DNA from 3 places in the Arthrobacter ginkgonis genome. Region 2 is predicted to be linked to each of the others. Evidence: riboswitches for the same ligand, from Rfam matches in the RefSeq annotation. Region 2 holds a riboswitch; each other region holds the start of a gene.
What was found. A riboswitch is a leader RNA that binds a small molecule or an ion and turns the genes downstream of it on or off. The one in region 2 is predicted to bind S-adenosylmethionine.
Positions count from the first base shown of each region.

Region 1 (9,874 bases), on a different contig from region 2:
ACTACTCCGAGCGTCACGACCCGGCGAACCGGCCGCTGCTCGGCGCCGGGCCGCTGCTGAAGATCAACGCGAACCAGCGCTACGCCACGGACGCCGTCGGCGCGGCGCTGTGGGCGCGGCTGTGCGCGGAGGTGCAGGTGCCCTACCAGGAGTTCGTGTCCAACAACGTGATGCCGTGCGGCTCCACGATCGGGCCGCTGACCGCGACCCGGCTGGGCATCCGCACCGTGGACGTGGGCATCCCGCTGCTGTCGATGCATTCGGCCCGCGAGATGTGCGGCGTCGAGGACCCGCACCGGCTCTCCCGCGTGGCCCGGGCGTTCTTCGCCGCCTGAGCCGGGACTTTTCCCCAACGCTGTCCCCGGATCCGACGGAAAGGTGGTCCCATTCGGCCGGATCCGGGGACAGCGTGCGCCGTTGCGGCGGCTGACGCGTCGCCAAGCGCGGCCAGCGGGAGCATGATGGTGGATGGACACCGGCACGGACCCGAAGGACGGTGGCGAACATGCCGGAAGCGGCCTTTGCCTTCAAACCCACATTGCGGGGCGAACGGGCCCTGCTGCGCCCGTTCGAGCCGGCGGACATCGAGGCGATGGGCCCCATCCTGGCCGACCCCGAGGTGCTGCACCTGACCGGAAGCGTGCATACCTCCGCCGACCTGGTGGACCGCCCCACCGTCCTCGATGCCAAGACGCGCCTGTGGTACCGGACCCGCGCGGAGCAGCCCGACCGGATGGACCTGGCCGTCGTCGACCCGGCCAGCGGCGAATGCGTCGGGGAGATCGTGCTCAACGACTGGGAGCCGGGTAACCAGACGTGCAACCTGCGCATCCTCATCGGCCCCCGCGGACGCGGACGCGGCCTCGGCACCGAGGCCATCCGGCTGCTGCTGGACTACGCGTTCGCCCAGACGGACCTGTTCCGGATCGAGCTTGAGGTCTACACGTTCAACACCCGCGCGCTGCGCGTCTACGAGCGGGTGGGATTCATCCCCGAGGGCCGCCGCCGCGCCGCGCACGTCTTCGACGGGGTCCGCTTCGACGCGATCACCATGTCGGTGCTGCTGCCGGACTGGATGGAAGGGACAGCCCCCGCGGACCCGATGCCGTAGCCGAAACCGTCCACCGGGCCGACCTGGTGGAATTCGCCCGAGTGGAGTGCGGCCACCTGCACGCCATTACCCGTTTACCCTGCCGTGGTGGAGTGGTGGCCGTGAACCGCCCCGACCCGTCACCGCCGCCCGGGCACCCCTCCGCAGGGCTCCCATCCGCCGGCCCCCCAGCGGCCGAGTCCGCTCCCGGCCAGGCCCGCCGTTTCCTCCCCGAGGTCCAGGCCCTGCGCGCCCTGGCCGTCCTGCTGGTGGTCGCCTACCACTTCGCGCCCGGCCTGGTCCCCGGCGGCTTCGTGGGCGTGGACGTCTTCTTCGTGATCTCCGGATTCCTCATCACCGGCCACCTGCTGCGCGAGGTCCGCGCCACCGGCCGGATCGACCTGCCGGCCTTCTGGGCCGGGCGGGTGCGCCGGATCCTTCCGGCCGCGCTGGCCACCGTTGCCGCCGTCGTGGTTGCAACGCTGCTCCTGGAGCCGGAAACGCAGTGGGGGCTGGCCAGCCGCCAGGCGCTGGCCAGCGTCTTCTCCGTGCAGAACTGGGTGCTGGCCGCCGACGCGGTGGACTACCTGGCCGCGGAGCACCAGCCCACGGCGCTGCAGCACTTCTGGTCCCTGGGCGTCGAGGAGCAGTTCTACCTCGTCTGGCCGTTGCTGGTCGCGGGTGCGGCCGCCCTGGCCGCCGGCCGCACCGTGCTCCGGTCCCGATCCCGGCCCCGGGCGCCGTTCCCGCTCCGGTCGGGGGACCGTTTCCCGGCCCTCGCCGGGGCGCTGTTCGGCGCCGTGGTGGTGGCGTCCCTGGGCTGGAGCATCCACCTGACCGGTGCGGGAGACCCGGCCGCCTACTTCGTGACCCCCACCCGCGTCTGGGAACTGGCCGCCGGCGGCCTGCTCGCGCTGGGCATGGAGTCCCGGCCGGATCCGTGGCCCTGGCGCCCGTGGTTGTGGCCGGGGCCGGCCCGCGCGGCGGTGGCGCTCGCCGGATTCGCGGCCATCGCCGCGGCGGCCTTCGGGTACGACGCCGGCACCCCCTTCCCGGGTGGTGCGGCGGCACTGCCGGTGGCCGGGACGGCGGCCGTGATCGCGGCCGGGCGGACGTCCGGCCCGCTCGCGCTGAACCGGCTGCTGGGCCTGGCGCCGGTGCAGTGGGTGGGGGACGTGTCCTATTCGCTGTACCTGTGGCATTGGCCGGTGCTGGTGTTCCTGGGACCGCGCCTTGCGGGCTGGACTCGCGGCCGGGACCCGGGCGAGTCTCCCGGGTGGGAGGCTGCGCCGCAGGTTGCGGGTCTGGTTCTGGCCTCGCTGCTGCTGGCCGCGGCCAGCCACCGGTTCATCGAGGTTCCGGCCCGGCGGTTCGCCCCGCTCGCGGCGTCCCGCTGGCGGACCCTGGCGGCCGGGACCGCCGCCGTCGCACTCGCGGCGGGACTCGCCGTCGTGCCCGGGCTGCGGCAGCAGGCAGTGGTGGCCGGGCAGCAGGACGCGGCGGGGCAGCTGCTCGCCGACCCGCCTCCGGACTTCGGCGCCTCCGCCGGGGGAGGGCTGCCTCCGGCGTACGTGGACGGGACCCGGACGGTCGTCCCCGTGCCCGCGCGCGCGGAGCAGGACCGCCCCCGCTTGGGTGCCTGCATCCAGGGGCAATCCTCCGCAGAGAGGCACGAGTGCACGTTCGGCGCCGAGGGCGGGACCGTGACGGTCGCCCTGATCGGGGACTCCCACGCCGTCCAGTGGTACCAGCCGATGCTGCAGGCCGCGCAGCGCAACGGCTGGACCCTGGTCACCTACCTGAAGAATTCCTGCCCCTTCAGCGCCGCGACGCGCACGCTGGAACTCAAGGGCCGCACGGAATGCACCGAGCCGAACCAGCGGACCCTGGAACGGATCCTGGAGCGCGGGGACATCGACGCGGTGGTGACCTCCTACTGGGCCGGAGCCGAATTCGCCGGATCCGCGGCGGAGGGGTTCGCCGCCTACTGGGAACGGCTGGAGGACGCGGGGATCCAGGTGTACCCGATCGTGGACACCCCGCGGCCCGGGCACCGGGTCCCCACCCCGGACTGCGTCGTGGAGCATGCGCCGGCCCCGCGCCCGTGCGGCGCCCCGGAAGGCGCGGCCTTCGAGCGCGCGGACGCCACCCGGCAGGCCGCCAGGCTGGAGCCCCGGGTGGACGTGCTGGACTTCCGGGACAGGTTCTGCGCCGACGGTTTCTGCCCGGCGGTGGTCGGCAACGTCCTGGTCTACCGGGACCACCACCACGTCACCGACACGTACATGCGCACCCTGGCGCCGGCGTTCGGGGACCGGCTCGGTGCGGCCCTGCGGGCCGACGGGCTGGACTGGTGACATCCCGCCGTCCACAACCCCGGCGCGGCCCGCATCCGCGCACTGCCGGCCGGCGGGCGGGACCGCGCGCCCACCGGCGCGTTTAGGGTGGGGAGCGGGTATCCGGTAGGATGGGTCAGGCTGTTTCCGCCGTGTTCGCAACCGGACGAAGGCGGGAACACAACGCAAAGAACCTCCTGTTACGGATATCCCGTGACCGCTTAGCCCGAAGGAGGTGGGTTCACATGCGTGCTTATGAACTGATGGTGCTGATCGACCCCGAGGTCGACGAGCGTACCGTTGAACCGACCCTTGCCAAGTTCCTGGACGTCGTCCGCAACGATGGCGGAACCATTGACAACGTAGATGTCTGGGGCCGTCGCCGCTTGGCCTACGACATCAAGAAGAAGAACGAGGCCATCTACGTGGTGGTTAACTTCACCGCAACCCCGGCCACCTCCGCGGAGCTTGACCGCCAGCTGTCTCTGAACGAGACCATCCTGCGCACCAAGATCATCCGCCCGGAGGACCAGAAGGTTTCCGCAGAGTAATTCTGCGGTTTCCCTCGTAGAACAAGACGACAGGAGGCACGATGGCAGGCGAGACCGTCATCACGGTTATCGGTAATCTCACCGGTGACCCGGAACTTCGTTTCACCCCGTCCGGGTCCGCAGTGGCGAACTTCACCATTGCCTCGACCCCGCGGACCTTTGACCGTCAGAGCAACGACTGGAAGGACGGCGAAACGCTGTTCCTTCGCGCGTCGGTCTGGCGCGAGGCTGCCGAAAATGTCGCCGAGACGCTGACCAAGGGCATGCGAGTCATCGCCCAGGGCCGGCTGAAGTCGCGTTCCTACGAGACCAAGGAAGGCGAGAAGCGCACCGTAATCGAGCTCGAGGTCGATGAAATCGGCCCGTCGCTGCGGTACGCCTCCGCCAAGGTCACCCGCACCCAGCGCTCCGGCGGTGGTGGCAACGGTGGCTTCGGCGGCGGCAACGCCGGCGGTTTCGGTGGCGGCAACGCAGGCGCCAACGCCGGTGGTTTCGGTGGCGGCGGCAACGCCGGCGCCAACTCCGGTGGCAACTGGGGCGCCCCGGCCGAGGACCCGTGGGGTTCCCCGGCTTCCGGCAACAACGGCGGAGGCTGGGGCAGCAACCCGGGCTCCGACGAACCGCCTTTCTAAACAACTTATCCACCATCCCGCAGAGAACTTCTGCGGGCTCCCCTTAGTAAAGGAGCTCCACGATGGCTAAGGCTGAACTCCGTAAGCCCAAACCAAAGTCCAACCCCCTGAAGGCCGCTGACGTCAAGGTCATCGACTACAAGGACGTCGCGCTGCTGCGCAAGTTCATCTCCGACCGCGGAAAGATCCGTGCCCGTCGCGTGACCGGCGTCTCCGTCCAGGAGCAGCGCAAGATCGCTCAGGCCATCAAGAACGCGCGCGAAGTTGCCCTGCTGCCTTACTCCGGCGCTGGCCGCGGCTAAGGAAGGGAAACCAACATGGCAAAGCTCATTCTGACCCATGAAGTCACCGGCCTGGGTGCCGCTGGCGACGTCGTCGAGGTGAAGGACGGTTACGCACGTAACTACCTGCTGCCCCGCAACTTCGCCATCACCTGGAGCAAGGGTGGCGAGAAGCAGGTCGAGTCCATCAAGGCCGCCCGTGCTGCCCGCGCCGTCGCTTCCCTGGAAGAGGCCAAGCAGCTCGCTGCGTCCCTGTCCGCCAAGCCGGTCAAGCTGACCGTCAAGGCTGGCGCCACGGGCCGCCTGTTCGGCACCGTCAAGGCCGACGACGTCGCCAAGGCTGTCGAGGCCGCTGGCCTGGGCAAGATCGACAAGCGCAAGGTGGAAATCACCGAGCACATCAAGTCGACCGGTGCCCACCAGGCCACCGTCCGCCTGCACGAGGACGTCTCCGCGACCATCGACCTGCAGGTCGTCGCCGCGAAGTAAGTCTGGCAACAGCATTCCACCGGTGCCCTAGGGTGCCGCGTGGCGAAAGGGTCCCGCTTCGGCGGGGCCCTTTTGCGTTTCCTCAAATTGCGTTCTGACAGCCCGTTTCGACGCAGTACGCAACAGAAGCCCGGGTTCCTTTGACCGGGCGCCCGCCAGCGCCGTAGCGTTGGTGACGAATCAAGAGCGTCAACGCGAAGCCCTGGCTTGTTGGCCGACAACCCTCTTTCGGTAGTGGGGTGTTCCAGGTGATGATTCGGCCGCCCGGAAAACCGGCCGGCAAGTACCGCGTGGGGGGGGCGCCATACCACCCGCGCGCCCGACGTCGAAGGATCAAGCCATGGCCCTCACCGATGACCTCTCCGCGAACTCCCTGCGCACCGCCTTCTCCCGCTTCCCCTCCGGCGTCGCGGCGCTGTGCGCGATCGTCGACGGCGAGCCCCAGGGCATCGTCGCCTCCTCCTTCACCGTGGGCGTGTCCCTGGAGCCGCCGCTGGTGATGTTCGCCGTTCAGAACTCCTCCCGCACCTGGCCGGTGGTGCGCCGCAACGCGCGCATCGGCGTGTCCATCCTCGGCGAGGCCCACGAGGACGTCTGCCGCCAGATCTCCGCCCGCACCGGCGACCGCTTCGCCGGGCTGGCCCTGGACTCCACCGACGAGGGCGCGCTGTTCCTGCACGACGCCGCCCTGTGGCTGGACTGCTCCGTGGAGCAGGAGATCCCGGCCGGGGACCACCACGTGGTGCTACTGCGCGTGCACGGCCACGCCACGCACGACGACGCCCACGCCCCGCTGGTCTTCCACGGCTCCGCGTTCCGCCGGCTGCAGAGCCGCGACGCGCTGGTCTAGCCGCCCCGGTTCCCGGCCCGCGCCGCGAGATCCCGCCGATAGGCGTTGGGGGAGCGGCCGCAGGCCTGCCGGAAGACGCGGGAGAAGTGCCGCACGTCGCGGCCCCCACCGTTCGGCGACGAACCCCATGGCGTCCGCGAAAGAGGCGGTCACCAGGTCCACCGGCGCCGCCGACTCCCCGTTGAACCGCCGGGCATAGGGCAGCGTCGAGTCGTGGACCGTGAAGTCCTTGGGTCCCAGCGCCGCCGAGTTGGCGCCCTGTTCGATGGTGCTCCGGCCCGCCAGGTGCAGCGAGATGCCGACGAACGGGTCCGCCCCGGCCGCGGCCAGCCGTTTGGTTCGGTCCACCCAGTGCGGCCCGGAGGAAACCGTGAAGGGCCGGATCCCGTTGACGGTGACGGCCTCGATCAGCGCCGAAGGAGGGGTGCTCGCTCCTGATTCCCAGCGGCAGCATCAGCCCGTCCACCAGCACCCGCCGCTCGGGCAGGTGCGCCGCGGTGCGCGCGCAGTATCCGCCCTCCGGGCCGTCCTTTCCGCCATCCTCACCAAGCCATGCACGACGCCGGCCCGCGCCACCAAGGCGGGGCCGGCGTCGTGCGGTGCCCGCTAGAGATTGAACTGCTACAGGTTGAATCGGCCGATCATGTTCACGTCCTTATTGCGACCAGGCCCGGGACGGTCCAGTAGTCCTCGTCGCACTCGCCCATGAACTGGTCGGCGAACGCCCCCGTAGCTGCCCCGGTAGTAGCGCTCGTCGTGCTTGTGGCGGGAGCCGAACCCGGTGTTGGTGGCGTCCCACAGGGCCTTGAGGGTCTTCACGCGCTGCAGGGAATCGATGCCGTTGGACCCGGGCACATACTGGCCAGGAAGGACGCCTTGCAGTCCGGGCTGCGCCCCATCCAGCCGTAGGACATTTTGGCCCACTCGGCGATCGCGTCACGGCCCTTGATCAGGTCCGCGGAGGACTTCGGGGCCCTGAACCAAGCGTAGGTGCGGCCTTCCGCTGCCCCCAACCCTACGGATGTATGCCCCGCTGTGGGCGCAGAGTGCAGGAGGGGGGGCATCCCAGCTCAGAGCGTCTGGCCCGCCGCGGCCCGGGCCCGCCGGGACGGACCACCACATCCTGTGACCCGTGGTGCGGGTGTCAATGCCTGGGGTGTGGAACGGGATGGTGCTGGGCGCATGTGGTGGTTTCCTCCCGGGAGGCGACGTGCCCGGCGCCCGGGCGGCGGGGGCTTGGAAATGCGTCCGGCCGGCGCCGTCGAGGTGCCTCATTCCTTGGAGGCCGAAAACCGACAAATCACCATCGGGCATACCAAAAGTGGAAATTGGCCAAGAAATCTTGCCAATTAAGGTGACATGAACCACGTTCTATGGAAATCTGTATACCAGTTGAGGTCGACTGGTTCCTGCGAGATCGGATGCCGGGCCGAACTCACCGAACCGAGCGGCACTCCCTGATCAGCTTCGCCCGCCCCTAGGGCAGGCACATTGAAAGGTTTCCCATGGCTCGCACCACTTTCCGGATGACATCCCTGCTGGCGGCTTGCGTCGGCACGGGCCTTCTTGTGACATCTTGTGGTCTCTCCGCCCCTGCTTCGACGAATGGGGCCCCGTCCCGCGACGAGGCCGTGGTGATCGGTACACGCCTGATGGCGGAAACGCTCGACCCGCAGCAGGCCTCGAACGCAACCAACGAGTTCTACAACGCGCCGGTCTACAACACCCTGGTGACGTTCAACGCCCAGGGGGAACTCGCTCCCGAACTCGCCGTCGAGTGGGAGATCGCCAAGGACGCGAAGTCCTTGACCCTGAAACTGCGGGACGGCGTCACCTTCCACAGCGGCAACCCGTTCACGGCCGACGACGTCGTCTACACCCTGGAACGGGCCAAGAAGGTGGGCACCGGAGTCGCCGCTTTCATCGCGGGCGTCGAGTCCGCCACCGCCCAGGACGACTCCACCGTGACGATCAAGTTGCGCGAGACCAACCTGGACGCCATCAACGCCTTGAGCATGGTCTACATCCTCGACTCGGCCCTGGTGAAGCAGCACGAAGGCAACGACAACGCACAGCAGTGGCTGGCAAACAACGACGCCGGCTCCGGCGCCTTCGCGATGAAGGCCTTCAAGCCCAGCCAGCAGGTCTCGCTCGCCCGATTCGACGGCTACTGGGAGCCGCTTGCAGGCCGCCCGTCCGTCTTGGAAATGCGGATGATCCCCGAAGCCAGCGCCGTCCGCGATGAACTGCAAGCCGGCGGCATCGATATCGGCTACGAAATCGCGGCGGCTGACAAGCCCCTCTTCGAATCGTCCGACAAGTACCAGGTCGTCACCATCCCGGGTCCGATCCAGACCTACGTGAACCTGAATATGAAGGGCAAGTGGACCTCCGATCCCCGGGTGCGCGAAGCGCTGCAGCTTTCCTACGACTACCAGGGCCACCTGGACACCATCCTGCACGGCCGGGGCAAGTTCGCCACCGGCCTGGCTTCGGACACCGTCCGGTGCCGTGCCGAGCTGCCCGCGCTCCACCAGGACCTGGAACGGGCCAAGAGCCTGATCAAGGAGGCAGGCGCCGAGGGAGCGACCCTGACGCTCGCCTACCAAACCGGCCCGGTCGAGCACAACATGGCCGGCACCGTCCTCCAGTCTTCCCTGCGAGAGATCGGCCTGAACGTCGAGATCAAGAACGTGACCTTCCCGCAGTACCTGGAGATGCTCTCCTCGCCCGAGACGGTGCCCGACCTCGGGATCGCCTGGGACTTCGCCGCGTACCCGTCGGTCGGCCCCATGCTGCAGCGGGCCTGGCATTCCTCCGCGATCGGACAGACCAACGCGTCCCAGTACAGCAACGCCCAGGTCGATGCCCTTCTCGATGCGTCCGCGGAAAGCGTCGATGCCCAGCAGGCCTGTGACGACCTTGTCGAGGCCCAAAAGCTCATTGCCGCAGACCGTCCGACCCTGTACGTGGCCAACCGCGCCATCCAGATCATTGCCGACAAGCGCGTGACCGGCATCCAATTCATGCCCACGAGCCAGGTGTTCGACGCGAGCCTCATTGAGCTCGCCAAGTAACCGTCTGGCACAGCACAAGGGAAACAATGAACAAGTACATCTCACGGCGGGTCGGCCTGGCCCTGGTGAGCATCTGGGGAGTCGCGACGATCGTGTTCTTCCTCTCCAAGCTCATCCCCGGCGACATCGCACGCATCGCGGCGGGGCGGACCGCCACAGCAGAGCAGGTGGCCCAGGTGCGCGAGAAGCTCGGGCTGGACGAACCCCTGCTCGCGCAGTACGGCGCCTTCCTGGGGCGGGCGGTCCGGGGAGACCTCGGGACCTCCGCCTTCACGCACCAGAGCGTCGTGTCCGACATCGCGGCGGTCCTGCCCACAACGGTCCAGCTGGTGATCGTCTCCATGCTGATCACCCTGCTCATCGCGGTGCCGCTCGGGGTGGTCGCGGCAGTGAATGAGGGGCGTGCGGCGGACACCGCGGCACGGATCATCTTCGTGATCGGCGGCGGCATCCCCGTCTTCTGGCTGGCGATCATGCTGCGCTGGCTTCTGGGCGCCAACCTCGGCTGGTTCCCGATCTCCGGCACCAACGGCTTCGGGATGAGTCCACCGACGGTCACCGGCTTTAC
Region 1 covers NZ_BAABEO010000024.1:67,271-77,144, forward strand. Annotated here, with positions in the region: gene ABD912_RS18085 (M18 family aminopeptidase) at 1-335, shown strand, start outside; gene ABD912_RS18090 (GNAT family N-acetyltransferase) at 506-1,111, shown strand; gene ABD912_RS18095 (acyltransferase family protein) at 1,213-3,447, shown strand; gene rpsF (30S ribosomal protein S6) at 3,672-3,977, shown strand; gene ABD912_RS18105 (single-stranded DNA-binding protein) at 4,019-4,609, shown strand; gene rpsR (30S ribosomal protein S18) at 4,672-4,911, shown strand; gene rplI (50S ribosomal protein L9) at 4,927-5,379, shown strand; SAM riboswitch class IV at 5,558-5,671, shown strand; gene ABD912_RS18120 (flavin reductase family protein) at 5,720-6,229, shown strand; gene ABD912_RS23590 (helix-turn-helix transcriptional regulator) at 6,226-6,324, opposite strand; gene ABD912_RS18125 (4-hydroxyphenylacetate 3-hydroxylase C-terminal domain-containing protein) at 6,851-7,084, opposite strand; gene ABD912_RS23595 (4-hydroxyphenylacetate 3-hydroxylase N-terminal domain-containing protein) at 7,045-7,293, opposite strand; gene ABD912_RS18130 (ABC transporter substrate-binding protein) at 7,861-9,306, shown strand; gene ABD912_RS18135 (ABC transporter permease) at 9,333-9,874, shown strand, end outside.
Region 1: another riboswitch for S-adenosylmethionine. It lies ahead of ABD912_RS18120 (flavin reductase family protein); the one in region 2 lies ahead of ABD912_RS02200 (acyl-CoA dehydrogenase family protein).

Region 2 (9,874 bases):
AGCCGTTCGCGAACCTGATCGACTTCAGTCTCGAGACGGTCAGCGAGTACAACGAGCCCGGGCCCTACTGGAAGCACGCCAACATCCACACCGGCGAGCACATCGGCACCCACCTGGACGCCCCCATCCACTGGATCACCGGCCGCGACGGCCACGACGTCGCGTCCATCCCGCCCGAGCGCCTGGTCGGGCCCGCCGTCGTGCTGGACTTCACCGCCGAGGCCGCCGCCAACCCGGACTTCCTGCTCGACGTTCACCACCTTCAGGCATGGGAGGACGAGCACGGACCGCTGCCGGAGGGCGGGTGGGTCCTCTACCGCACCGGCTGGGACGCCTACGCCCAGGACCGGGCGAGGTTCCTGAACACGGACGAGAACGGCTCCCACACCCCCGGCGTCACCGCCGAGGCCGCCGAGTGGCTGGCCGGGACCGGGATCGCCGGGTTCGGGGCCGAGACCGTGGGCATCGACGCCGGCAACGCCGGGGCCCTGAATCCCCCGTTCCCGATGCACCACTTCCTGCTGGGTGCGGACAAGTACGGCATCACCTCCCTGCAGAACCTGGCCAAGCTGCCGGCCACCGGCGCCATGGTCGTGGTCGCCCCGCTGCCGATCGTCGGCGGCACCGGCAGTCCCGCCCGCGTCCTCGCGTTCATCCCCAAGGCCTGATCGCCGCCGTCGAACCGCATGGAAGCCCCGGGGTGCTTGGAGCACCCCGGGGCTTTTCCATGGGCCGCCAGCCACCCGCCGAAAACGGATAGGGGAGCGCAGGGATCGGATAGCCGGGCCCGCGGCGGCCTTGGGAGGATCTTTACACCCGATCAGCACATCCCCTCCACACATCTTCCAGGAGCACCGATGAACCTCTCACTCCACGCCCCCGTGCAGGCCGAGGAACTGCGGTTGGCGATGCGCCACTGGACCGCCGGCGTCACGGTCGTCACGGCCACCGGCCGGGACGGAACGCATGCAGGGATCGTCAGCAACAGCTTCACCTCGGTGTCGCTGGAGCCGGCGCTCGTGTCCTGGTGCGTGGACCGCGGCTCCTCCAGCTTCGACGTCTGGTGCAGCACGGAGGCCTTCTCCGTGCACATCCTGGGCAAGGAGAACGCCGACCTGGTCCCGCGCTTCGCGGCGCGGGGCGCCGACAAGTTCGCCGGCCTGCACACCACGCCCAGCACCGTGGGATCGCCCGCGCTGGACGGCGTCCCCGTGCGCCTGGACTGCATCACCTGGAACCGCTACGACGGCGGGGACCACGTCATCATCATCGGCGAGGTCCGCGCCATCCATGCCGCCGCCACTACCGCCACCCACTCGCGGACGCCGGCCCGCCGGCAGCCCGCGCGGCGCTAGCCCGACCCCCGAACCACCCACCACACCCACCACACCCACCACTGACAAAGGAGTCAGACATGACCCGTACCGTTCTCGACGGCCGCGACTTCAAGCTGGGCCTCTTCTCCGCCAACTGCTCCGGCGGTTTGGCCGTGACCAAGATCGATGAGCGATGGAGCGCCAGCTGGGAGGACAACCTGCGCATGGCCAAGATCGCCGACGCCGCCGGCTTCGACTTCCTGCTCCCGATCGCCCGGTGGATCGGCTACAAGGGAGAAACCAACTTCCACGGCCAGGTGCTGGACCCGATCGCCTGGGCCGCGGGCCTGTTGGCCTCCACCGAGCGCATTTCCGTCTTCTCCACCGTCCATACCGCCTTCAACCACCCGCTGGTGATCGCCAAGGCGATCGCCACCCTGGACCAGATCGGCGGCGGCCGCGCGGGGCTGAACATCGTGGCCGGCTGGAACCAGCCCGAATACGAGGCCATGGGCGTGGACATGCCGCAGGAGCACGATGCCCGCTACGCCTTCGCCCAGGAGTGGTGGGACATCATCCGCCAGGCCTGGCAGCGGGAGGACATCTTCGACCACAAGGGCGAATTCTTCTCCCTGGAGCACGTCGAGTCCGCCCCCAAGCCGGCGGGCGGCCGGGCGCCGATCCTGAACGCCGGATCCTCCGGCCAGGGGCGGGAATTCGCCGCGCGGAACTCCGACTTCGTCTTCACCATCATTCCCGACGTCGAGACGGGCGCCGGGATCGCGGCGTCGCTGAAGGAGCAGGCCCGCTCCCAGCACAACCGCGAGGTCGGCGTCCTGACGCTTGGGCACGTGGTCTGCCGCCCCACCCGCGAGGAGGCGGAGGAGTACGTGCGCTACTACGCCGAGGAGAATGCGGACTGGGGCGCCGTGGACTACCTGATGAACCTGCAGGGCCTGCATGCCCAGTCCTTCACTCCGGAGATGCTCGCGACCATGCGCTCGCGCTTCGCTTCCGGGCACGGATCGCTGCCGATCTTCGGCACCCCGGACGACGTCGCCGACGCCATCGCCGCGGTGCACGAGGCCGGATTCGCTGGCATGACCCTGGCGTTCGTGGACTACGCCGGCGAGTTGCCGTACTTCGCCGAGGAGGTCCTCCCGCGGCTGGAGGCCAAGGGCGTGCGCCTGCCGCGCTGACCGGAGCTGCCCGGTGCGGGGCGTGCGGCGGAGGGGGCGGCGGGCGTTTGGCCGGCCCCTCCGCCGTGGCCGGGCACCCACCCTCTCTGCATATTGTGACGAGCGTCACGATCGGCTAACATTGAACAGCCGGTTCCGGAGGGAGGGTCCTTGACGACGGTCGATTACAGGCACGGCTTCGCCGACGCGCCCCTCTTGGGCAGCCGCCCCTTGGCTCGCAGCACCTCGCCCCGGGCGATCCGCGATGCCGTCGACGGCCTCACCGGCGAGCACCACCAGCTTCTCCTGCACCAGGGAACCCGGCTCGACGGAGCAGTCCACGGGCTGCAGCTGGGCCCCCTGGGCATCGTCCACGTGGCGTACGGGGCGGGCCTGACGGTGGACAGCCCGCCGTCCGGACGGCGCGTCGTCGTCGTCATCCCGCTGGGACCCATGTTCGTGGAGTCCTGCGAAAACCGGTGGGTGGCCTCGACCCCCTTTGCCCTGAGTTCCCGCCACCGCACCCAAATGGCCCCGGATCCGGTCCGCGGCGCCCTGGTCGCCGCCACGGACGCCGGCATCATCGAGGCGCAGCTCGAATCCCGTCTGGGCGGGCCGCTGCGCTCGCCGGTGTCGCTGTCCTCGGAGCGGCCCCTGCAGCTGGCCGCGCCGGCCCTGGTCTCCGCCGCCTGGCTCGAGGCCTGCCGAACGCTTGAGGACCGGCAGCTGCTGGAGGACGGGATTTTCCGGCAGGCCCTGGTGGCCTCGCTGCTGGCCAACATGACGCTGGGGCTGGCGCCGCACCTGACCGCGGCCCTGTCCGGCGCCGGTCAGGGGCCAGGGGAGCGGGCGGTTGCGCGGTCCGGCCCGGACTACGTGCGCGCGGCCCGGCGGATCATGGAGCAGCGGTGCGCCGAGGAGCTGACGGTGGAGGCCGTGGCCGCCGCGGTGGGCATCAGCCCCCGGCAGCTCCATGCCGCGTTTGCCGAGTTCCTGGACACGACGCCGTCGCAGCTGCTGCGCGAGATCCGGCTGGAGAGGGCGAGGGCCCTGCTGCAGGACCCTTCCGGCGCCCACCGCCTGACCGTCGCGGCCGCCGCGACGGGTTCGGGGTTTTCCCACTTGGGCAGGTTCTCCGCCTACTACCTCCAACGCTACGGCGAGGCTCCCTCGGCGACGCTGGCCCGCGCGAAGTCCTGAGCCTGGGGCCTGGGAAGTTGCGCGGGCCAGCGGTCTGGCGGGCCTCTCCTAGCGCGCCTCGCAGATGTCCTTGATCTCGGCGATGCACGGCTCGTTCTGCAGGCTGGTGGTGTCGCCCAGCGTGGTGCCCTCGAACAGCTGGGTCAGCAGGCGGCGCATGATCTTGCCCGAACGCGTCTTGGGCACGTCCGGCACGAAGACGATCTCGCGCGGCTTGGCGATCGGCCCGATCTGCTTGGAGACGTGCTCGCGCAGTTCGGCGGCCGCCGCGGCTTGCGTCTCCGCGGAGGCTCCGGAGATCAGCGACTTGTCCAGCGGCACCACGAACGCGGTCGCCGCGTGGCCGGTCTTGGCGTCGACCGTCGGGCAGACGCCGGCCTCGACGACGGCGGGGTGGGACACCAGCGCCGATTCGATCTCGATGGTGGACAGCCGGTGCCCGGAGATGTTGATGACGTCGTCCGTGCGGCCGAGGATCCAGATGTCGCCGTCGGCGTCGAAGCGGGCGCCGTCCCCGGCGAGGAACCAGCCCTGGGCGGCGTACTTCTCCCAGTAGGAGGTGAAGTAGCGCTCCGGGTTCCCCCAGACGGTCCGGGCCATCGACGGGCCCGTCTTGGTGACCACGATGTTGCCCTGCGTGTCCGCCGGCACGGCCGCGCCGGCGTCGTCCACGATGTCCACGGCGAGGCCGGGCAGGGGGCGCGAGACGCTGCCGCCCTTGAAGGAGGCATCCGTCGGGCGGGGGGAGAGGACGGTCGAACCGGTCTCCGACTGCCACCAGGTGTCGACCATGGGCACGCCGGCCGGGGTGTTGCGGCCCACCTGGGTGCGCAGCCACTTCCACGCCTCCGGGTTCACGGCCTCGCCGACCGTGCCGCACAGGCGGATCGAGGAGAGGTCGTACTCGGCCGGAATGCCCTCCGGGAACCAGCCCATGAGCGAACGCACCAGCGTCGGGGCCGTGTAATAGGCGGTCACGCCGTAGCGCTGGATGATCTCGAAGTGGCGGCCCGGGTGCGGGGCGTTCGGGACGCCCTCGTAGATGACCTGGGTGACGCCGTTGGAGAGCGGCCCGTAGATCTCGTAGGTGTGCGCGGTGACCCAGGCCAGGTCGGCGGTGCACCAGTGCACGTCGGCGTCGCGCTGGGCGGGGTCCGGGTTGGAGAAGAGGAACTCGTGGCTCCACGACGCCTGGGTGAGGTAGCCGCCGGTGGTGTGGACCAGGCCCTTGGGCTGGCCGGTGGTGCCGGAGGTGTACATGATGAACAGCGGGGTCTCGGCGTCGAACGCCTCGGACTCGTGGGTGCGCGGCTGGGTGTCGACGACGTCGTGCCACCACACGTCGCGGCCCTCGACCCAGTTGATGTCGGTGTGCCCGGTGCGGTTGAGGACCAGCACGTGTTCGATCGCGTTGTCGCCGGAGACGGCCTGGTCGGCATGCTCCTTGACCGGAACGGCCTGGCCGCGGCGGAACTGACCGTCGGTGGTGACCAGCAGCTTGGCGCCGGTGTCCTCGACGCGGAAGCGCAGCGCCTCGGCGGAGAAGCCGCCGAACACCAGCGAGTGGACGGCGCCGATGCGGGCGCAGGCCAGCGTGATCACGATGGTTTCCACCAGCACGGGCAGGTAGATGACAACGCGGTCGCCCTTGGTGATGCCCAGCTCCAGCAGCGCGTTGGCCGCCTGGGAGACCAGCTCCTGGAGCTCGCGGTAGGTGACGGTGCGGCGGTCGCCCGGCTCGCCCTCGAAGTGCAGGGCCACCTTGTCCCCGCGGCCGGCGGCCACGTGGCGGTCGGCGCAGTTCACGGCCGCGTTGAGCTTGCCGCCGTCGAACCAGCGGATCTCGGGTCCGCGCCGGGCGGCGGGGTCGACCGCCGTGGAGGTGTGCGCGGTGTGCCAGGGCTCGGCCCATTCCAGGCGGCGGGCGGCGTCCTCCCAGAACGCGATGCGTTCGGCCTCTGTCCAGGCCTTCTCGGCGGCCTCGGTGCGGGCGGGAGTGTCAACGAATGTCATGCTCAGCTCCATCGGTCCTGGCTGAAGCACCTGCGCGGGCATGGCCTGCGTGGTTGCTGCGGCGTCATGGAGCCAGATCTCTCGGCCGCTCGGGATGGTTTCACATCAACTAAAAGACATGGGGCGTGCCGCGGGCAAACCGGGGCGCCCGAAAACGCAACAATTGCGCCGGCGTTTCGCCAAGGGTTCCTGCTCCCGCTTTCCGTTTCGCCAAGGGTTGTTGCTGGGTTTTGGCCCCAAACCCAGCAACAACCCTTGGCGAAACGCAGGAGGGGGGGCGGTTGGCTTTGGTGAAACGCCGCGGGACGGCCCGCGGGGGTGAGCGGTTCCCGGGGCCGAGAAGGCAAACGAGTGAAATTTCTTGGCCACAATCGGGACTTCCGGCACCGATTCCCGCGCCGGAAGCCCCAAAGAAGGCTCCGCATAAAAGAAAATTCGATCCGCACGTGACGCGGTGTGACGCGGGGGGACTTGGCGTGACGTGGATCCGTGTGACAACAATGGTGCATAACCATCCAGAGCGGCCGAGAGATCTGGCTCCATGACGCCGCAGCAACCCCTTCCCGGCATCCGGGCGGAAGGTGCTCACGCCAGAACCGATGGAGTGTGATTCTCGTGTCCCTGTCGTCCGCCTCTGCCCGTGTCAATGGGATCCAAGTCAATGGAGCCCGCGCCAAGGCAACCCCGGCCCCTGCTGCCCCCACCCAGGCGATCCAGCCCAACGCGGTCCATGACGACGCCACCCGGTTTGCCAAGGACGCCTTCGACGCGGGAAGTTTCGATGCCACGGGCTTCGACGCCACCAGCTTCGACGCGGTGCACGTGGACGGGGGAGACCTGGGTGCCGCCGACCTCGACGCCGTGGACCTGGACGCCCACCGCGCCCCGCTTCCGCCCCGCCACCTGATCAAGATCACCCCCGGCGTGCCCGCGGACGGCGGCTACGACGAGCTCGCCGAGGTCTTCCGTCCCGTTTTTGCGCGCATCGCCGAGGGCGCGCGCGAGCGCGACGCCGGCCGCGTCCTGCCGTACGAGCCGGTCGCCTGGCTGAACCAGGTCCGCTTCGGCGCCGTGCGCGTGCCCGCCACGGACGGCGGCTACGGGGCCTCGCTCAGCGACACCTTCCGGCTGCTGATCGAGCTGGCCGAGGCGGATTCGCAGGTGGCCCACCTGCTGCGCTCCCACGTCGGCTTCGTCGAGTCCATCCTGCTGCTGGAGGACGGCGCGGAGCGCCGCCGCTGGTTCGACCGCTTCGTCTCCGGGCAGCTGGTCGGCAACGCCTACACGGAACGCGGCGGCAACGCGCTGGGCCGGCTGAACACGGTGCTGCGCGAGCGCGACGGCGGCTGGCTGGTCTCGGGGGAGAAGTACTACTGCACGGGGACGATCTTCGCGGACTGGGTGGCCGTGGCCGCGGAACTGCCCGGCGTGGCCGGCCGGCACATCGCCGTCGTGCCCACCCAGCACTCGGGGGTGCGGATCTTCGACGACTGGGACGGCTTCGGGCAGCAGCTGACCGGCACCGGCTCCACCACCTTCCGCGACGTGCCGGTGGACACCCTGCTGACCCCCTCCGACCTGGTGGTGCACCCGGAATCGGCGGTGTTCCAGCTGGTGCTGCTGGCCGTGCAGGCCGGGATTTCCCGCGCGGTGCTCGCCGACGCCCGCAACGCGGTCCAGCAGCGCACCCGCGCCTTCAGCACCGGCACCGGGGCGTCCCCGCGCCACGATCCGCAGGTGCTGCAGCTGGTGGGGGAGATCTCCGCGTCGGCGTTCACCGTGGACGCCGTGGTCCTGGCCGCGGTGGCGGAACTCGAGTCGGTGATCGCCGCCCCCGGACTGACCCCCGCCGAGCAGTACGCGGTCTGCGAACTGGCCGCGAACCGCGCGCAGGCGGCGGTGCAGCCGATCGTCCTGGCCGCGGCGACCAAACTCTTCGACGGACTCGGGGCCTCCTCGACCGCCCGCGGGTGCAACCTGGACCGGCACTGGCGCAACGCCCGCACGGTCGCCACCCACAACCCGGCCATGTACAAGGCCCGGATCGTCGGGGACTACGAGGTCAACGGGGCCGCCCCGCGCAAGTTCGACGCCGTCGGGGACGCCGCCCAGGCCTAGCGCGCGGGGACCCCTGGCCGCTCTCTTGCAGGGACCCTGCTGCCCCGCGCTTTGCGGGATGGCTCCTTGAATAAACGGAAGGCGACACGCCCGTACCGGGCCAATTGTTTCGCCATGAGTCGCCCGCGGGTTGAGGCGTCGAAGGAAGTGCGGTTCCATGGATGGAGTTGCCGGTCCGGTTTTCCGGCGGCACCCATCCAGAGCGGCCGAGAGACCTGGCTTGTCGACGTCGCAGCAACCACCCTTCGGGGACGGTGCTAATGCCAGAACCGATGGAGAATCCCCGATTCACCTGAGCCCCGGAAACACCGGACACGCGCACCCGCGTGCGCCCGACGGGCCGCAGGTGCGTGACGGTGCAGGCTCCACGGATTGCCCGCCACTTTCGGAAGGAACCACCGTGACAGGGAACAGCCCCGAGGTCCCGCAGCGCCGCCACGTCCGCTTCAACGCCTTCGACATGAACTGCGTGGGCCACCAGTCCCCGGGCCTCTGGCGCCATCCGCAGGACAAGTCCGCGGACTACAACACCATCGGCTACTGGACGCACCTGGCCAAGGTGCTGGAAAAGGGCCTCTTCGATGGTCTCTTCATCGCCGACGTGCTGGGCACCTACGACGTCTTCGGCGGCACCAACGAGGTTCCGCTCCGCACCGCCGCCCAGGTCCCGGTCAACGACCCGTTCATGCTGGTCTCCGCCATGGCGGCCGTCACCGAGCACCTTGGCTTCGGCGTCACCGCCGGCACCGCCTACGAGCACCCCTACCCGTTCTCCCGCCGGCTGGCCACGCTGGACCACCTGACCAACGGCCGCGTCGGCTGGAACGTCGTCACCGGCTACCTGCCCTCCGCCGCGCGCAACATGGGCCAGGAAGACCAGATGGAGCACGACGAGCGCTACAACCATGCCGACGAGTACCTGGAGGTCGTCTACAAGCTCCTCGAGGGCTCGTGGGAGGACGACGCCGTGGTCCGGGACGTGGAGTCCGGCGTCTTCACCGACCAGTCCAAGGTCCACGAGATCAACCACGAGGGCAAGTACTTCAAGGTCCCGGGCATCGCCATCACGGAGCCGAGCCCGCAGCGCACCCCGGTGATCTTCCAGGCCGGCGCCTCCCCGCGCGGCATGAAGTTCGCCGCCACGAACGCCGAGGCCGTCTTCGTCACCTGCCCCACCAAGGAGCTGCTGAAGGAGACCGTGGCCAGGATCCGCGACGCCGCGGAGGCCGCCGGCCGCGGCCGCTACGACATCCGCATCTACACGATGCAGACCGTGGTGACCGGTGCCGACAACGCCACCGCCCGGGCCAAGTTCGAGGAGTACAAGTCCTACGCGGACATCCAGGGCGCGCTGGCGCTGATCTCCGGCTGGATGGGCGTTGACCTGTCCACCTTCAACCCGGACGAGCCCATCGGCGACGTGAAGTCCAACGCCATCCAGTCCTCCGTCGCCACCTTCCAGAAGGCCTCCGGCGATGAGGGCAAGCCGTGGACCGTGCGCCAGCTAGCCGAGTGGGTCGGCGTCGGCGGCTTCGGCCCGATCACCGTCGGCTCGGCCGAAGAGGTGGCCCGCGAGCTCATCGACTGGGTCGAGGAGACCGACGTCGACGGCTTCAACCTGGCCTACGCGATCACCCCGGGCACCTTCGAGGACATCGTCGAGTTCATCGTCCCCGAACTGCAGAAGCTCGGCGCCTACCCGACCGAATACGTCGAGGGCACGCTGCGCCACAAGCTGTTCGGCAAGGGCGACAAGCTTCCCGAGGCCCACCGCGGTGCGGCCTTCCGCCTGCAGCCGGCCGTCACCGGGCAGTAGCGGAAAACCCACCGGTACGACGGCGGCACTGCACCTTCCGCGCGGAAGGTACAGTGCCGCCGTCGTACGTTTCCGGCCCGTATGGCACCGGTCCCAGGCGGTGCCGGGATCAGAGGCCGGCTTCGCCGTGGCCCGCGGAAGTGGCCCCGGCCAACTGCGCCTGCTCGGCGACGCCACACCATTCGGCGATGAACAGGGCGATCGACTTGGTCACCCGGCGCACGGATTCGAGC
Region 2 covers NZ_BAABEO010000006.1:143,166-153,039, forward strand. Annotated here, with positions in the region: gene ABD912_RS02175 (cyclase family protein) at 1-668, shown strand, start outside; gene ABD912_RS02180 (flavin reductase family protein) at 858-1,355, shown strand; gene ABD912_RS02185 (LLM class flavin-dependent oxidoreductase) at 1,415-2,515, shown strand; gene ABD912_RS02190 (AraC family transcriptional regulator) at 2,666-3,694, shown strand; gene acs (acetate--CoA ligase) at 3,743-5,707, opposite strand; SAM riboswitch class I at 5,713-5,808, opposite strand; SAM riboswitch class I at 6,216-6,313, shown strand; gene ABD912_RS02200 (acyl-CoA dehydrogenase family protein) at 6,323-7,825, shown strand; SAM riboswitch class I at 8,016-8,104, shown strand; gene ABD912_RS02205 (LLM class flavin-dependent oxidoreductase) at 8,226-9,641, shown strand; gene ABD912_RS02210 (ArgE/DapE family deacylase) at 9,751-9,874, opposite strand, start outside.

Region 3 (9,874 bases), on a different contig from region 2:
CGCTGCCGGAGTGGCTGGTGCGGCTGGGCCGCAAGGCCGTGGCGGAGGCGTACGACGGCGCCGCTGCCGCCGGCTACGTGCCGGACGCCGCGCTGGCGAACCACTACGGCACGATCGGCGACGGCACCATGGCGAAGATGGGCATGCACCAGGACAAGGACGAAATCTCCCGGGAACCGGTGGTGTCCCTCTCGATCGGGGACACCTGCCTGTTCCGCTTCGGGAACACCGAAACCCGGACCCGCCCCTACACGGACGTGGAGCTGCGCTCCGGCGACCTGTTCGTGTTCGGCGGCCCCTCGCGGCTCGCCTACCACGGGGTGCCGAAGGTGTTTCCCGGCACCGCGCCGGAAGGGTGCGGGCTGGAAGGAAGAGGCAGGATCAACATCACGCTGCGCGCCACCGGCCTGGACGCGCCGGAAGCGGGAGAGGACGCCCCGTGACCGAGGCACCCGTGCCCGCGGAAAACGTGTCCGCGAAGGCGGCCGCCGGCGTCGTGCTCTGCGACGACGGACTCGTCCGGCCGGCGTGGGCCAGCCGGGACCCGCTGCTGCGGGAGTACTACGACACCGAGTGGGGCATGCCCGTGCGCGATGAGCGGGGCATGTACGAGCGCCTCAGCCTCGAGGCGTTCCAGGCCGGCCTGTCCTGGGTGACCATCCTGCGCAAGCGGCCGGCGTTCCGCACCGCGTTCGGCGGCTTCCACCCGGATACCGTGGCCGCATTCGGCGAGGCGGACGTGGAGCGGCTTATGGCGGACGCGGGGATCGTGCGCAACCGGGCCAAGATCCTGGCCGCGATCACCAACGCCCGGGCGACGATCGCGCTGCGGGCCGAGGGCGGGCTGGCGGATTTCGTGTGGTCCTTCCGGCCCGCAGTAACGCCGGAGCCACGAAGCATGGCCGAGGTGCCCACCACCTCGCCCGAGTCGGTGGCCCTCTCCAAGGCGCTGCGCAGGAAGGGCTTCGCGTTCGTTGGCCCCACGACGATGTTCGCCCTCATGGAGGCCACCGGCATCGTGGACACCCACCTGGTGGATAGCCACCGGCGCGGGACCTCGGGGGTCTGGCCCGGCTGACCGGTAAGCGCGGGGCAAGGCCCGCGCGCTAGGCCACCGCTGGCGCCACCTTCCGGGACAGTCCCAACAGCTCGGCGAACAGGGCCCGGTTCAGGGCGAAGCCGGAGGCCGCCTCGTCCACCAGCGCGTCGGCGCGGGCGTCGTCCACCGCGTAGGCATCCAGCTTGGCCCGGTAGCCGTCCTTGTACACCTTGGGCTTGTCGATGCCGTGGAAGGTCCACATGCTCAGGTGCTCCGGGACAATGCCGTAGTGGCGCGCGACCAGCCTGCCGATCGCCAGGCCACCGGAAAGATCCCCCAGGTAGCGCAGGTAGTGGTGCGCCACCAGGCGTGCCGGATCCTCCGCGGCCGCCGCGCGGATGCGCGCCGCATACTCCCGGGTCGCCGGAAGCGCTCCGGGCGCCGCGTCCAGCCCCACGGCCGGAACCAGGCCGGCCAGGTCCGCCTCGATGGACGGCAGCCGCTCAAGCCGGGGATCCAGCAACTCCGCCAGCAGGTCCCCCGCCCCGGGCCGCTCGCGCAGGGAGCGGCATTCCTCCTCCAGGGCGGAGTAGATGAACCGGTACTGGGACAGCAAGAGGGCGTAGTCCCGCGCGCTGCGGGTCCCCTCCATCAGCGTGGAGATGAATTCGGCGGACTCCGCCCGGGAGTGCTCCGCCTGCGTGGCGTGGCGCAAACGGGCCGAGAAGGTGGTCTCCGGGGTCTCGGTCATGGTGGGCCTCCCAATCTTTTCGCCATCATAGGCCCCCGCGGCCTTCCCCGCCGGGACACCCGGGCGGATTATGGTCGGGAGGATCACTCCGGCCGACGCATACCGCCTGATGAGAGGACCTTCCATGGCACAGCCCCTGCCCCGGAGCGGGAACTCCCCCGTTCCCCTGGACCAGCCGCTCTACAACGCCAGCTTCGGCCAGGCCATCAAACGGTTCTTCACCAAGTACGCGACCTTCTCCGGGCGGGCCAGCCGGAGCGAGTACTGGTGGGCCGCCCTGTTCAACGCACTGGTGGCGACCGTGGGCTCGATCCTCCTCGCCATCTCGATCGTCGCCACGGGAAATCCCCAGATGGACTACGAGCCGGACCCTGAGAACTGGCGGCCCGCCCCGCTGACGGTCGTGCTGATCGTCCTGCTGGCCGCCTACTCCCTCGCGGTCCTGATCCCCAGCATCGCCATCGCGGTGCGCCGGCTGCACGATGCCAACTACAGCGGCTGGTTCTACCTGCTGTCCCTGATACCCGGCGTCGGCGGGCTGATCATCCTCATCTTCATGGTGCTGCCCTCCCACCCCCAGGGCGCGCGCTTCGACGCCCGATCGTCATTGCCGCCGGCTTACCCGCAGGCCATGTAGGGCCTGCGGCCCGGTTCCGGGAGGCGCCTCAGCCCTCGGGGAAGATCTGCCCGACCGCCTCGCGCTTCTCCGCCTGGAACGCGTCCTCGGCCCGGCCGTAGGCCCAGTAGGCGGACAGGGACAGCTGCCTGCGGTCCACCGCGCGTTCCTCGGCAAGGTAGCGGCGCAGGTTTTTCACGACCTCCCGCTCGCCGTGCGCGAAGACCTGCACCCGCCCCTCGCGCCACGCTCCGGCCTCGACCGCTGCGGCCAGCACGGTGGAGTCGGGGGTGAACTCGCCGCGGTGCAGCCAGCGCAGTTCGACGCCGGCGGGCGCGGCGAGCTCCAACTCGTCCTCCGGGCCCGCGACCTCCAGATAGGCGACGCCCACGGCGTCGTCCAGCAGGGCCTCCAGCGCGACGGAGATCGCCGGCAGTGCCGACTCGTCCCCGGCCAGCAGGTGCCAGTCGGCGGACGGATCCGGCGCGTACATCCCGCCGGGTCCGTTGAAGCAGACCTTCTCCCCCGGCTGCGCCGCCGCGGCCCAGGGCCCGGCGATGCCCTCGTCTCCGTGGACCACGAAGTCGATCTGCAGCGTCCGTGCCGCCTCGTCGACGCGGCGGACCGTGTAGGTGCGGCGCACCGGCACGGCCTCCGGGCCCAGCTTCACGCGCAGTGCCTCCAGGTCGTACGGCGGTTCCAGTCCCAGCGCCGGATCGGCGAAGAGGATCTTGACGTACTTGTCCGTGGCGTCCTTGTTCTGGAACCCCGCAAACCCCTCCCCGCCCAGAGTCAGCCGCACCATGTGGGGGCTGAGGCGTTCGGTGGCGAGCACCTCGAGCACCACCTGCGGGCGGGCGGGACGTGGGGTGCGGGCGGCGGGTGCTGCGGTCATGGCGGTTCCTCTTCGCGGGCGTTCGGCGGGGACGTTCGGGACCAACCCGAGGTAAGGGTTGCCTAAAGCGTTCCTTCCCAGCCAATCCCACTCCGGCCCGCGAAGCAACTTGCGCGACGCTGGCGCCTTGGAGAATGGGATACCATTAGGAAAAGCTTCACGAGCTGCGGCCATGTTTGGGCTCCGACCCGACCGCACACCAACCCCATGCTTCACGGGTGGTTCGGATGACGAAGTGGTCTGGTGCAACACCGCTCCGGACAAGAGCAACGAAAGGTCCCCCATGGGCTATCCGATCCCCTCCGCCGGCGCCGAAGCGAACTGCACCCTGTTCGGGCGCGGGCACCGCCTCCACCTCCGGACCGTGGCCGGGGCCCTCCGCGATGCCACGGCATGGGAACGGATCACCAGCGTGGACGTGGACGTGGCCGAACAGGCAGTGCGGATGGTGACGTTCTGCGGGGAGCAGGTCCTGGCCTACACGCATGATGCCCTGGCCCTGGCCGAGCACGCCCGGCTGCTGGACTCGCTCGGACGGACCGGCCGCCGCGCCGAGCCGGTGTGGAACCCCGAGGCCGGGGTTTTGGGGATGCCCGCGGATCCGCGCCGCCAGGCGGGGCGCAGCTACCTCAGCCTGTCGTTGGAGCCCTTGGTCCCGTGTCCGCTGGACCACGACCCCGAGCTGGAGCGCTTCTTCAATGCGGTGACCGCCGACTTCGCCGAGTTCGACGCCGTCTAGGAGCAGCGGCCCCGCGGGCATCCCCAAGGGCCCGATCTACGACCCCGTGCCTTTCTCTGACAGGGCAGCATTGGCTGGCAGCGCGTCAGGGATCTCACTGGCAATGTCCGCGCTGGACAGGCCGGCCCCGGCCCGGACAGGATCCGGCAGCGGTCGGGGGGCAGCCGACGGTTCGGTACGTGCGGAGCCCGAGGACGGATGGGCCGCGACGGCCGCCGCGTGCTCGGCCAGCACCCCCGTCTGGTGGCGGATCTTCAGGCGGTAGAGGAGCGTGCCGCCAATCACGACGGCACCGACGAACAGCACGCCGCCCCACTGCAGGTACCACTCGAACGGCGGAACGGAGTTGTAGATCTCCTGCCGCGGCCAGATGAGGTTCAGGGTCATGGCCCCGCCCCAGAACACGGCCAGGATGTTCACCGGCAGGCCCCACTTGCCGAGGCTGAATCCGGCCTTGCCGGCCTCTTCCTCCTTGAGCGGCCACTTCCTCAGGAACCTGTTGCGCAGCATGGGCACGGTGACCAGCAGGTAGGACAGGTAGATCAGGACGATGCTGATGCTGGACATGATGGTGAAAATGGCCGGCTGCATCACGTTGACGATCAGCGGGATCACCGCGATGACACCGATGACGATGGCCGCCACGGCAGGCGTCCTGCGCACGGGATCGACCTTGCTGAGCTGCCGGCTGAACGGCAGGTTGTTGTCCCGGGCCATCGCGAACATCATCCGGATGGCGGCCGCGTGCACCGCCAGGGTGCACACAATGACGGCCACGACGATGCAGACCAGGAAGGCCTTGCCGAAGGGGCCGCCCAGCACCGAGAGCACGATGTACTGCAGGCCGCCGTCGGCATGGCCCACCTTCGGATCATTGAGGTCCGGAGCGGCCAGCAGCCCGCCGAGCAGGATCAGCCCGCCCAGCAGGAAGGAGGCGGTGACGGCGCGCAGGATGGCCTTGGGCGCGGTGCGCTTGGGGTCCTTCGTTTCCTCGCCGAGGGAGCTGGCGGTGTCGAAGCCGTACATGACGTAGCCCGAGGCCATGGCGCCGATCAGGAAGACGCCGAAGAACCCCAGCGGGTGCCCTTCCCCGTAGCCGGAGGTGTCCAAGAGGACTCCCGGGCCGCGGACCGCGTGCCAGAGCAGGGCCAGGATCAGCAGCACGGCCGCCACCAGTTCAACGAACACGCCGACGCTGTTGATGAGGGTCATGAGCTTCACGCCGAACGCGTTGATCAGCGTGGAGATACCGATCATGATGCTGGCCAGCAGCACGCCGTTGATCGCGAAGTCGTACTGGCCGGTGCCGTCGCCGACGATCTGGAAACCTGACCAAATCTGCGGCAGCGTGATTTGGAGGGCCAGCGCGACGGCGCCCAGGGCCATCATCGAGGACAGCAGCAGGAGCCAGCCCGCCAGCCAGGCGAAGGTGCCCGAGGAGAGCCGTTTGGCCCAGTTATAGACGGATCCGGCCACCGGGTAGCGACCCGCGAGTTCGGCGAAACAGAGTGCGACCATCAGCTGGCCGGCAAAAACGATGGGCCAGGACCACGCATAGGCGGGACCGGCCATGGAGAAACCAAAGTAGAAGAGCTGGAATACGCCGGTGAGGATGGAGATGTAGCTGACCCCGGCGGCGAAGCTGGCGAATTTGCCGATGCTGCGGTCCAGGGTCTGGGCGTAGCCGAACTCGTCCATGCCGCCTGAATCAGTACTCTTGCTGGGTTCCAACATCTGAACTCCTAAGTCAGAAAAGCACAATGGTGATTACCCGCGGCCTCCATTGGACGCGGAGTGGATCACGCTGCTGAAATCGACGGTCCGGGCACCGCGCCGCGGCGCCCGGACCGTCTCCCCCCACTGCTGATGACTAGCCGTAGTGTCCGCCCCGCTTCCCGGGAAAGACGGGCTTCCCGGGGAAAAGCAAGCCCACCGGCTGCCGGATGCGGACCAAAGGTTACGGACGCACGCCGTCGGACTTCGGTGTGACGTGCATCATAGCCAGCAGGCTAGTCGATGCTGAACATGCGTTCAAGACGTGCGAATGAACAGATGTTCAGTCCTGTTCGCGCCTGCCCCCGGCAAAGCGCTGCCGCTCAGGCGAGGGCCGCGCTGAGCCTCGGCTCCGCCGCCGGCGTTTCGCCGCTTCGGCTGGCGCGGATGAGGTCCGCGCACCGTTCGCCGATCATCATGACGGTGATGTTGGGGTTCACCGTGACGTGCTCGGGCATCACGGAGGCGTCGGCGACGCGCAGGCCGGTGACGCCCTTGACCCGCAACTCGGGGTCGAGCGGCGACATGTCGTCATCGGCGGGTCCCATGCGGACGGTGCCGACGGGGTGGTACACGGTGTTGTGCGTCTTGCGGATGTAGTCCTGCAGTTCCTCGTCGGTCTGCGCGTCGACGCCGGGGGAAAGCTCGCGGCCGGTCCATTCGGCCATGGCGGGCTGGGCGGCGATTTCGCGCGCCTTGCGGATACCGGCAACCATAACGCGCATGTCATGGCCTACCGGATCGGTGAAGTACCGCGGGTCGACCGCGGGCTTGTCGCGGAAGTCGCGACTGCGCAGCCGGACGGTGCCGCGGGAGCGGGCATGGGTGACGTTCGGGGTGAGGCTGAAGCCGTTCTCCGTGGTGGGATAGCCGTGCCGCAGGGTGTTCATGTCGAATGGGACGGAGCCGTAGTGCATCATCAGGTCGGGGCGGTCCAGGCCGTCCTCGGTGGGGGTAAAGATGCCGATTTCCCACCACTGCGTCGATGTCTGCACCATCGGCCGCTTGGCTTCGAACTGCACAACGCCTTCGGGGTGGTCCTGCAGGTGCTCGCCGACGCCGGGAGAGTCGACCAGGACCTCGATGCCATGCTCCGCCAGGTGCGCGGCCGGGCCGATGCCGGAGAGCATGAGCAGCTTGGGCGAATCGATCGCGCCGGTGGACAGGACCACCTCGCACCGCGCGGACAGCCGGTGGGTCCGGCCGAACGCCGAGTCCACGACGTCGATGCCGGTGCAGCGCTTGTCCGCGTCGAACACCAGCTGGCGGGCGCGCAGGCCAGTCAGCAGGGTAAAGTTCCCGCGCTCGATGATCGGGTGGATGTAGGAGACCGAGCTGGAGGAGCGGGTGCCGTCCGCGCGGCGGTTGATCTGGAAAAAGTTGGCGCCATTGATCACGGTGCTGCCGGTATTGAACTTCGCGCGCGGAATGCCCGCCTGTTCGCAGGCATCCAGGAGCGCGACGCCGGCCGGGTCCGCCGGGGGCACGTTCATCAGGTGCACGGGGCCCGAGTCACCGTGGTGCGGCGCGTCCGGGCCGGCGTCCTCGTTGGTCTCCAGCCGCCGGTACAGCGGCCAGGCGGCCTCGGCATTCCAGCCGGTGGCGCCGTATTTGGACTCCCACTCGTCCAGGTCTTCCCGCGGGGCCCAGAAGGCGATGCAGGAGTTGTGGCTGGAACAGCCGCCCATGACCTTCGCGCGGGCGTGCCGCATGAAAGAGTTGCCGTTCTCCTGCGGCTCGATCGGGTAGTCCCAGTCATAGCCCGATTCCAGCAGCTCCATCCAGCGGTCGAGCTGCAGCACCTCGGGTATTCCGCGGTCGTCCGGGCCGGCCTCCACCAGCGCCACGGACACGGCCGGGTCCTCGCTTAGCCTGGCGGCGACCGCGGCGCCGGCGGATCCGCCGCCAATGACGATGTAGTCGAACTCCCGGTCATTGAGCTTCTCGATGTTGTCAGTGTGCATCTAGTTCTCCTTGCCGTGGTCAGCGAACCAGCCGGTCACCTGCGGGCTGGTGTTCTGGTAGATGTGCTTGGCTTCCTGGTATTCGGCCAGGCCGCTTGGACCGAGCTCGCGACCGACGCCGGACTGGCCGAAGCCGCCCCACTCGGCCTGGGGAAGGTAGGGGTGGTAGTCGTTGATCCAGACGGTGCCGTGCCGCAGCCGGCCCGCCACGCGCTGCGCCTTGCCGGCATCCTGGGTCCAGACGGCGCCGGCCAGGCCGTAGATCGTGTCGTTGGCGGTCGCCACGGCCTCGTCCTCGGTACGGAAAGTTTCGACCGTCACTACCGGGCCGAACGCTTCGTCCACGACGACGGACATTCCCTTGCGCACGCGGTCCAGGACGGTCGGCTGGTAGTAGAAACCGGCGTCGTACTTCCGCCCTTCAGGCACCGCCCCTCCGCACCGCACGCGCGCACCCTCGGCCACGCCGCGCTGCACATAGGCGTGGACCTTCTCGCGATGGGCCGCGGAAATCAGGGGCCCGGTTTCGGCGGCCTCGTCGAATGGACCGCCAAGGCGGATGCCCCGCGCGCGGCGGACCAGCTCGTCGACGAAGCGTTCGGCGATCGATTCCTCGACCACCAGCCGCGCTCCGGCAGAGCAGACCTGCCCGGAATGCACAAAGGCCCCGTTGAGCGCATTGTCGACGGCAGCGTCGAAGTCCGCGTCGGCGAACACCACATTCGGGTTCTTGCCGCCCAGCTCCAGCGCCACCTTCTTCACGGTGCCGGCGGCGGCGGCCGCGATGCGCTTGCCGGTCTCCAACCCGCCGGTGAAAGAGACCAGGTCGACGTCGGGATGCTCCGAGAGCGGTGCGCCGGCCTCCGCGCCGGCCCCTGTCACCAGGTTCGCGACGCCGTCCGGCAGGCCCAGGTCCTGCAGCAGCTGCATGGCCAGGATGGCGGTGGACGGGGTCAGCTCGGAGGGCTTGAGCACGAAGGTGCAGCCGGCGGCCAGCGCGGGCGCGACCTTCCAAGCCGCCTGGAGCAGCGGGTAGTTCCACGGCGTGATCAGGCCGCAGACGCCCACCGGCTCGTAGGCGATCCTGCTGACGACGGCGGGGTCCCCGGCGTCGACAATGCGGCCCGCCTGCTGCCCGGCAAGCCTTCCGAAGTATTCGAAGCAGGCGGCGATGTCGTCCACGTCGATCCGGCTCTCGATGATCCGCTTTCCGGTGTCCAGTGACTCGGCGCGGGCGAACTTCTCGCGGCGTTCGCGAAGTTCCGCAGCCACCTTGAGCAGGAAGGCACCGCGCTCGGGCGCCGGGACCGCGGCCCAGACACCGGCATCGAAGGCCGCACGGGCCGCCGCGATAGCGCGTTCGGCATCTTCCCGACCGGCTTCGGACACGGTGGCGACCAGTTCGCCGTCGGCCGGGTTGCGGATTTGGCGCACCGCGCCGGACCTGGCCGGCTCCCACGAGCCATTGATGAACAGGGTGGATGCGGTATCGGTCATAGTGTCTCCTCCAGTAGTACGGCGACGGGCCTGCAGCCGTTCGCCCTCTCGGCCGGCGCCGGAACCTCCATCCCGGCCCGCATTGGGCCGGTGTGGCGTAGGTCATAGATGAAGGCTAGTAGGGGTTGAACAATTGTTCAAGACCCTACCTGAACAAATGTTCAAACATGTTTCGACGCCGTTACAGCGGAAGGAGTGTTTGTGGGAACGGCCCGGCACCGGGACCGCCCGCCCTATGGCGCGGCGGCGAAAGCGATCTGCTCCGTGCGGGCGATGCTCCGCTGGATGAACGTCTTGTCAATGCCCAGGAGGGCCGTCAACCACATGCCGTTTTGCACCACGACGATGTCGGCCGCCCGCTCCCGGCACTCCTCGCGGGAAAGCTCGGGGCTGGCATTCCCGATCAGCGTCGCGAGCCCCTCGAGATACCGATCGAACGCGGCCGCATTGATCAGGGCGAAATCTTCATCAGCCTGCGCGAGCGCCCAGAGATGGAGCCGCAGGGACAGATATTGCGTGGTCAGGATTTCCGGACCGGCAACGCGGTGAAGGGCCTTGCGGAGCTGTTCGTCAGGGGGCGACGCCGGGTCGGGCGCGACC
Region 3 covers NZ_BAABEO010000034.1:22,798-32,671, reverse strand. Annotated here, with positions in the region: gene ABD912_RS21040 (alpha-ketoglutarate-dependent dioxygenase AlkB family protein) at 1-443, shown strand, start outside; gene ABD912_RS21035 (DNA-3-methyladenine glycosylase I) at 440-1,078, shown strand; gene ABD912_RS21030 (biliverdin-producing heme oxygenase) at 1,107-1,790, opposite strand; gene ABD912_RS21025 (DUF805 domain-containing protein) at 1,915-2,427, shown strand; gene ABD912_RS21020 (siderophore-interacting protein) at 2,456-3,301, opposite strand; SAM riboswitch class IV at 3,457-3,574, shown strand; gene ABD912_RS21015 (hypothetical protein) at 3,585-4,040, shown strand; gene ABD912_RS21010 (APC family permease) at 4,077-5,774, opposite strand; gene ABD912_RS21005 (GMC family oxidoreductase) at 6,137-7,777, opposite strand; gene ABD912_RS21000 (aldehyde dehydrogenase family protein) at 7,778-9,274, opposite strand; gene ABD912_RS20995 (TetR/AcrR family transcriptional regulator) at 9,508-9,874, opposite strand, start outside.
Region 3: another riboswitch for S-adenosylmethionine. It lies ahead of ABD912_RS21015 (hypothetical protein); the one in region 2 lies ahead of ABD912_RS02200 (acyl-CoA dehydrogenase family protein).